Regions from separate parts of the Mycetohabitans sp. B46 genome, predicted to be linked through region 1. Evidence: predicted binding sites of a transcription regulator. Region 1 holds the regulator's gene; the other holds the start of a gene.
What was found. The regulator HrcA, encoded in region 1, represses chaperone genes, less so after heat shock. The targets are predictions, from matches to a motif close to TTAGCACTCNNNNNNNNNGAGTGCTAA.

Region 1 (4,432 bases):
CACGGTTGCGCGTCATTAACACAGGGAATCCGATGGAACTCGCGCCCCCCCGCCCGCAAGAACGTATCGCGACCCTCGATGCCAATTTCCTCGAGCGTCTCGAGGCAATCGGACGTGAAGCCCGGGCAGAACACGTCGACCCGACCGGCCCCGGCCGCGCCCAACTCCTGCAGCGTCGGTGCGGTATAAGGTTGCAGCCATTGCGCGCGTCCGAATCGCGACTGGAACGTGAGCCGGCATTCAACCTCGGTCAATCCGAGTGCATGAGCCAGCAACGTCGCGGTTTGCCGGCATTGCTCGGCATAGGGATCGCCCAAATCCAACGTGCGCTTGGGCACGCCATGAAAGCTTAGCAACAGCCGATCGCCGGCCGCAAAATCGGGCCGGCCGTGCTGCTGCCAATAGCGCAGCACCTGAGACGCCAGCGCCTCGATATAGGCGGGATGGTCCGCATAATGCTTGATCGTGCGGATCTCCAGTTGGTTGCGCATGCGCGCCAGCGCGCAGAACGCCGCATCGAATGCACTGGCGCTGGTCGAGGCTGAATACTGCGGATACAGCGGCACCAATAGCACCCGCTCGGCGCCGGCACGCTTGAGCTGATTCAGCACATTGCCGATGCTGGGTGAGCCGTAGCGCATGGCATAATCGACGAGCACAGCGCAACGGCCCGCCGCCAGCCGCTGCCTCAGGCCGTCAACCTGCCGCTCGGTGTGCACGCGCAGCGGTGAGCCCTCCGCCTCCCAGATTGCCGTGTACTTGCGCGCTGACGCGCGGCCGCGCAGCGGCAGGATCAGCGCACGCAGAATGATCTGCCAGAGCGGCGCAGGAATCTCGACGACGCGCGGGTCGGATAGAAACTCGGCCAAGTAGCGCCGCACCGCGCGCGGCGTCGGTGCAGTGGGGGTGCCAAGGTTGATCAGCAGCACACCGACCCGGTGCGATGCGCTCGGCTGCGATGGCAACTCAAGATCAAAATGCATGAGAGGATCCGTTGAGCACCGCCATGGTGCACTTGTTATCCGATTATAACGGCCGCTCGGCGCTTGCCGCGGTGGTGCGGATGATGGCCATCCGGAGAGTGGTGCGCCACGCTGAATCAGCGCAGGATGTACCCGCAGGTTCGCGTCAATGCTGAGACAGCGCGAACGACAGGAGACGGGCCGTGATATCGACGATTGGAATCACACGGTTGTACGCCATGCGGGTCGGACCAATCACGCCGAGCGTGCCGACGATTTTGCCATCGACCTCATACGGCGCGGTCACGACGCTCATTTCCTCGATCGGCACGAGCGTGGATTCTCCACCGATGAAGATCTGCACGCCCTGCGCATGGCTCGATACGTCGAGCAACTGGAGCAGGCTCGTCTTCTGGTCAAAGACATCGAACAGCTTGCGCAGGCGCGCCATGTCGGACGACAGATCGGCTACTTCAAGCAGGTTCCGTTCACCCGAGATCAGGACGTTGTCGGATTCGTCGTCGGTTTCCGTGCTAGCGGTGACGGCGGCCTGCATCAGCTGCATCATGTCGCCGCGCAGCGCATCGATTTCCTCGCGCAGTCGGCGTCGCACCTCATCGAACGACAAGCCCGCATAATGCGCGTTGATATAGTTGGAGGCCTCGGTTAGCTGCGACGGCGAATAGTCGCGCTGAGTCGCCATGATTCGGTTCTGCACGTCACCTTCGGGGGTGACGATGATCAGCAAGATCCGCTTGTCGGACAGCCGCATAAACTCGATCTGCTTAAACACGTGGCTGCGCCGCGGCGTGAGCACGACGCCGGCGAACTGCGACAGGTTGGACAGCACGCTGGCCGCTGCCGCGACGACCTTCTGCGTCTCGCCCGGCTTGAGCTTGTCTTGCACCGCGAGCTTGACCTCGGCTTCCTGCGCGTCGGGCTGCACGGTCAGCATCGTGTCGACGAACAACCGGTAGCCGCGTGGCGTCGGAATCCGCCCGGCCGACGTATGAGGACTGGCGACAAGCCCAAGCTCCTCGAGGTCGGACATCACGTTGCGGATCGTCGCCGGACTGAGTTCGAGGCCTGAATACTTGGACAACGTGCGCGAACCGACCGGCTGACCTTCGGCGATATACCGTTCGATCAGCGTCTTAAGCAGGGTCTGGGCACGAGGATCTAGCATGGTGAAAATTCTAGCTTAAATCTGCGCGCGGCGAGGATTGGCATCGATCCGACGCGCACGTGCGAGCCAAAACACGAAGGCATACAGTTTGTCAGATACCTATGGTGTAATGCGGGCATGGAAATGGGCCAATTTAAGACCGTTGCGCTGATCGGCCGCAACAACACGCCTGGCATCGGCGAGCCGCTTGCCGCGCTCGCCGGTTGCCTGACGCAACGCGGCTTTCAGATCGTGTTCGAAGCCGACACGGCGCGCGAAAACAATTTGCACGCCTATCCGGCGCTCACGCCGGCGCAGATCGGCGCGCGCGCTGACGTCGCCGTCGTGCTCGGCGGCGACGGCACAATGCTGGGTATCGGCCGGCAACTCGCGCCTTACCATACCCCGCTCATCGGTGTCAACCATGGCCGACTCGGCTTCATCACCGATATCGCGATCGCCGACATGAAGCAATTGGTGCCGCACATGCTGTCAGGCAGCCATGAGCGCGAGGAGCGCTCGTTGCTGGAGGCCCGCATCATGCGCAACGGCGAGCCGATCTACCACGCGCAGGCGCTGAACGACGTCGTCGTGAACCGCAGCGGCTTCTCCGGGATGGCAGAGCTACGCGTGTCGGTCGATGGCCACTTCATGTCGGACCAACGCTCGGACGGGCTGATCGTGGCCACGCCAACCGGTTCCACCGCATACGCGCTCTCGTCTAACGGCCCGTTGCTGCATCCGCAATTGCAAGGGATCGTGCTAGTGCCGATCGCGCCACACGCGTTGTCAAACCGGCCAATCGTTTTGCCCGATACGTGCCGGATTACGATTCAGATCATCGGCGGGCGCGACGTCAACGTGAATTTCGATATGCAGTCATTCACCGCGTTGCACCTCAAGGATACGATCGAGGTGTGGCGCTCCAAGCACACGGTGCCGTTCCTGCATCCGGTTGGCTACAGTTATTACCGGACCTTGCGCAAGAAGCTGCACTGGAATGAGCACTCGTCGCTCGGCGCGGACGAGCCCGGCTAAGCCAGCGCCCGTCGCCGCACGCCAGCTCAATCGTTGCCAACCCAACCAATCCGCCTTTCACGACGACCGCTTTCGTTCGCCTATGCTGCGTCATTTGTCGATCCGGGATTTTGTCATCGTCGCCTCGCTCGACATCGAGCTCGAGCGTGGCTTTACCGTTTTTTCCGGCGAAACCGGCGCCGGCAAATCCATTCTGATCGACGCGTTGGCGCTGGCGCTCGGCGCGCGAGCCGACGCGACAGTGGTCCGCACTGGCCAGAGCCGTGCAGATATCACCGCAGAGTTCGACGCGCATGAGGGCGCCGCGCGGTGGCTGGCCGAGCATGCGTTTGACGACGGCAGTGGGCACGTGGTGCTGCGCCGCGTGATTGACGCCAACGGCCGTTCGCGTGCATTCATCAACGGCACGGCCGCTACGCTGGGCCAGTTGCGGGACATCGGCGAAATGCTGGTGGACATCCATGGCCAGCACGCCCACCAGTTGCTGATGCGCGGCGACGCGCAGCGCGAGCTGTTCGATGCGCACGCGGGCCTGACGACGCTGGCCACGGACGTCGCGCGGGCGTGGCGTGGCTGGCGCGACGCGGCGGCAGCCGTGCAGGCCGCGCAAGCGCGCGAGCGCGAGATGCAATTCGAGCGCGAGCGGCTAGTGTGGCAATTGTCAGAGCTTGAGAAGCTGGCGCCACAACCCGGCGAATGGGATGAGATCAGTGCCGAGCACCGCCGGCTGTCCCACGCGGCGAACCTAATCGACGGTGTGCAGGCGGCGCTAGGTGCCTTGTCCGAGTCGGACGAGGCCATGATCACGCAACTGGGTACCCTTATCGCGAAACTGCGCGGCCTGGCCGAGATCGACAGCACGCTCGGCGACGCGTTGGCCGCGCTAGAGCCGGCCGAAATTCAACTGCAAGAAGCGGCCTACTCGCTAACCCACTATGCGCAGCGACTCGAGCTGGACCCGGCGCGGCTCGCGCAGGTCGAAGCCCGGCTCGATGCATTGCATTCAACTGCGCGCAAATTCAGGATGCAACCGGATGCACTGCCCGACGAGTTGCTAGCACGACGCGCCCAATTGCAAGCGCTGGATGCGGCGACCGACATCGACGCGTTGCACGCCGCGCAGGCGCGCGCGAAGCAAGCCTACATGGCGCTGGCGGAGCGACTCTCCAAGGCCCGCGCCAAGGCGGCCAAGGCGCTGAGCAGCGCGGTGACCACCGGGATGCAGGACTTGTCGATGGCCGGCGGGCGGTTCGACGTCGCGTTGGAG
Region 2 (4,432 bases), on a different contig from region 1:
ACCAGCAACGGACGCCGCGTTTTGCAACGCGGTGCGCGTAACCTTCGTCGGATCGACCACGCCGGCCTCGACCAGATCGCCATACTCGCCGCTCGCCGCGTTGTAGCCGTAGTTGCCCTTGCCGGCCGCCACGGCCGCGACCACCACGCTGGCCTCTTCACCGCCGTTCGCCACGATCTGGCGCAGCGGCTCTTCCATCGCACGCAGCACGATCTTGATGCCGGCCTCTTGGTCGGCGTTCTCGCCCTTGACGCTGGCGATCGCAGTGCGGGCACGGATCAGCGCAACGCCACCGCCCGGCACGATGCCTTCTTCCACGGCGGCACGCGTGGCGTGCAGCGCGTCTTCGACACGCGCTTTCTTTTCCTTCATTTCGACTTCGGTGGCCGCGCCGACCTTGATCACTGCCACGCCGCCCGCGAGCTTCGCGACACGCTCTTGCAGCTTTTCGCGATCGTAGTCCGACGTCGCTTCTTCGATTTGCGTGCGGATCTGCTTCACACGCGCCTCGATGTTCTTCGCTTCGCCCGCGCCGTCGATGATCGTCGTGTTTTCCTTCGCGACTTCGATCCGCTTGGCTTGGCCCAACTCCTGCAGCGTAGCCTTTTCCAGCGACAGGCCGGTTTCCTCGGCAATGACCTGGCCACCGGTCAAGATCGCGATGTCCTCGAGCATCGCCTTACGACGATCGCCAAAGCCTGGCGCCTTGACCGCAACGGTCTTCAGGATGCCGCGGATGTTGTTCACCACCAGCGTCGCAAGCGCTTCGCCTTCGACATCCTCCGCGATGATCAGCAGCGGGCGGCTGGCCTTGGCCACTTGCTCGAGCACCGGCAGCAGGTCGCGGATGTTCGAGATCTTTTTGTCGTGCAGCAGCACGTACGGGTTCTCGAGAACAGCGACTTGCTTGTCCGGGTTGTTGATGAAGTACGGCGACAGGTAGCCGCGGTCAAATTGCATGCCTTCGACGACTTCGAGTTCGTCGGCGAGCGACTTGCCGTCTTCGACGGTGATCACACCTTCCTTACCGACTTTGTCCATCGCCTCAGCGATGCGCTGGCCGATCGACGTGTCGCTGTTGGCCGAGATCGAGCCGACTTGCGCGATTTCCTTGCTCGTCGTGCACGGCTTGCTGATTTTGCGCAGCTCGTCGACTGCGGCGGCAACCGCCTTGTCGATACCACGCTTCAGGTCCATCGGGTTCATGCCCGATGCGACATACTTCATGCCTTCGCGCACGATCGATTGCGCGAGCACGGTCGCCGTCGTCGTACCGTCACCGGCGTTGTCGCTGGTCTTGGAAGCCACTTCCTTGACCATTTGCGCGCCCATGTTCTGCAACTTGTCCTTCAGCTCGATTTCCTTCGCGACCGACACACCGTCCTTGGTCACCGTCGGGCCGCCGAAGCTGCGCTCGAGCACGACATTGCGGCCCTTCGGGCCAAGCGTCACCTTCACTGCGTTGGCGAGAATGTTCACGCCCTCGACCATCTTCGCGCGAGCGGAATCGCCAAACACGACGTCTTTAGCTGCCATCTTCTAACTCCTTGAAATCTTTGGAAAGCCGAACCGCGACCGTTACTTTTGGACGACCGCCATGATGTCTTCTTCACGCATGACGAGCAACTCTTGCCCATCGACTTTGACCGTTTGGCCGGCATACTTGCCAAACAACACACGGTCGCCCACCTTGACGTCGAGCGCGATCTGCGCGCCCTTGTCGTCACGCTTGCCCGGGCCGATGGCCAGGACTTCGCCCTGATCAGGCTTTTCAGCCGCTGCATCGGGAATCACGATGCCCGACGCCGTCTTGGTTTCCTGGTCCAGACGCTTGACGATGACGCGATCGTGCAAAGGACGAAGGTTCATACATACTCCTTTTGTGTTTCAGGCTGAAGAACGCTTTTTAACGTTGGCGCCCGGCAAGCCAGGCGCCCTGGTGGCACGGGTTGTTAGCACTCACGTGCGGCGAGTGCTAATTATATGGACGGGTGACGACGATTTCAAGGACCCAAATTTTTCCTAGCACACAGCACCGCGCTTATAAATGCCACTTGACCGTGGCCGTCAGCGTACGAGGCTCACCAGGCATGTTGAACATGTCGGCATTGCCATGCGCCGAGATGAAATAGCGGTGATCGAACAGATTGTCCAGCGTCAGCGTCACATCCATTTTCTTGCTGCGATAGCCGGCACCTAAATTGAATACGGTAAACGAGGGCAGTGTGACCTGATCGCTCGCAGATGCGTAGCGCGCTGATTGGAACTGTGCGCCGGCGGCCGCATAAAAGCCGTAGGGAAGCTCGCGCTTGAGCCACAGGCTCGCGCTATGGCGTGGCATCAGGCCCGGCGTGTTGCTGGCCAGCGTCAACCCGGCCGCCGTCGATTGCAGCGATCCGTCAACCGTGCCGTTCAAATACGCGTAACCGGCATAGACAGACCACTTCGGTGCAATTTCGCCGGAAAAGCCGACCTCGAAGCCCCGTACGTGCTGAGTGCCGATCGGCAGCGCATACCCGGGATTGGCCGGATCGCCGATTTGCTGGTTCGTTTGCCGCATGTCGAACAGCGCAACAGTAGCCGTCGCCTTGCCCCCGAGGTCGAATTTCGAACCCACTTCGTATGCGGTGGTCTTTTGCGGCGCCAGCGCTGCACCATTGGCGAACGCACCCGAACTAATCAGGGTATCGGCAAGCGGCGAGAAAGACTGACTGAACGAGCCATACAGCGTCAGCCACTCGAGCGGCTCGTAAATCAATCCGACGCGCGGACTCCATGCGCGGTCGGTACGTGCAAGATTCACGTTGGACGACGTGTAGTCGTGGCGAATCTGATCCAAATAGTCAAAACGCAGGCCGGCGAGCAATTTCCACTGCGGTGTCAATGTTATCAGGTCCTGCGTATATACACCGACCAGGCCGACGACCGTCGCAGCATTCGTGCGCGCCGGCTTCCCGGCCGGCACGCCGGGTAAATCGATCAACTGTGGATGGTACAGATCGTACGTTGCCACTTTCGATACGCCATAGATTGTGTCGAATTTCTGCTGCTGCGACAGTTCGATCCCATACAGCAGTTCGTGGCGCATGCCGAGCAGCGTGGTTTGCTGCGTCAGCTCAAATACGCCGTCCACGCCATGTTCAGTCCGTTGGCGCGCGACTGGTCGAGCGTGACGGTCGGGCGCACAGCAGCCTTGATCGGCTGGAACGTGACATAGTTTTTCCGCTCCAGTGAAAAATCATAGGCACGCAGCGCGCCGTGGAAGGCTAGCGAATGACTGAAACGGTGATCGAGCGACACCGTTGCACTTTTCGCCACGGCGTCATTGTACGAACTGTTCGCCGCATCGGCAGAGCCGTAGTCAGTATGGATCGGCACATCGACCGGCCGCCCCATATAGGCGGGCAAGCCCTGATCGGACGTGCGGCGATCGTGTAGGTAGTCGAGTTCGACGTTCACTACCGTATCCGGACTCAGCTTGAATTGCGCCGAAGGCGCAACCGCTTGGCGGTTCAACGCGAACTGATCGCGAAAACTATGCGAATTCTCAGCGGCGCCGGTGATCCGGAAGCGGGCCGCATCATTCACGTTCCAGCCCATATCGATTTCACCGCGACGCTCGCCACGCGTGCCAAGCATCACACCAACATCCCGCACTGGTTCGGCCTGTGGTCGCTTAAGCACACGATTGACGATGCCCCCTGCCGAGCCGCGCCCGTACAGTACCGCTGCCGGTCCTTTTAAGACCTCGATCCGCTGCACATTGGATAAGTCGCGATAGTACATCGCGTCGTCGCGTATGCCGTCGACATACTGGTCCGTAATGCTGTTGAAGCCACGAATCGTGATTTGGTCGCGCTGGCCATCGCCGACTGAAAAGCCAACTCCCGGCACGTTACGCAACGTGTCCTGCATCGATGCCGCATTCTGGTCATCGATCACCGCGCGTGGCACGATATTGATGGTCTGCGGCACATCCATCAAAGACATGTCTGTCTTCGTCCCAGCACGCGAACGGCTTGCATCGTATGATCCATGCTCGGCCGACGCGCTAACCGCAATCGTGGGCAGCACGGGCTGGGCCGCCCCGTCCTGGGCAAAACCCGACTTTACGCTGACGAATAAAGTGGCGATCAGCAGGGCGCGATAAGTCTTTTTGTTACGCGTCATTGATAAGTATGACTACGAGTTGCGGCGAGAAAGGCGCGCTAGAGCCCTCGTCCGGGCAGCGCGGGCACTTGGAACAGACTATGATGATAATGATAATTATTTACATTATCAACTACAATAGCATGGCAGGCACGGCGCGTCGCTGCGCACTCACGACAACCAGCATCGCAACCACACACGTCACCCACAACGCCGCAACGATGCACATCGCACCGCCCATGCTGGCTTGTCGCGGTACGGCCTTGGCCGATTCATGACTTCA

Region 2: the regulator HrcA is predicted to act here: its motif matches at 1,953-1,979, upstream of groES (co-chaperone GroES).

The regions. Positions count from the first base shown of each region.
Region 1 covers NZ_JADBGL010000008.1:160,657-165,088, forward strand. Annotated here, with positions in the region: gene hemH (ferrochelatase) at 1-983, opposite strand, end outside; gene hrcA (heat-inducible transcriptional repressor HrcA) at 1,129-2,148, opposite strand; gene IHE30_RS10775 (NAD kinase) at 2,266-3,165, shown strand; gene recN (DNA repair protein RecN) at 3,248-4,432, shown strand, end outside.
Region 2 covers NZ_JADBGL010000001.1:27,124-31,555, forward strand. Annotated here, with positions in the region: gene groL (chaperonin GroEL) at 1-1,536, opposite strand, end outside; gene groES (co-chaperone GroES) at 1,579-1,869, opposite strand; gene IHE30_RS00160 (TonB-dependent receptor) at 2,042-3,133, opposite strand; gene IHE30_RS00165 (TonB-dependent receptor) at 3,112-4,170, opposite strand.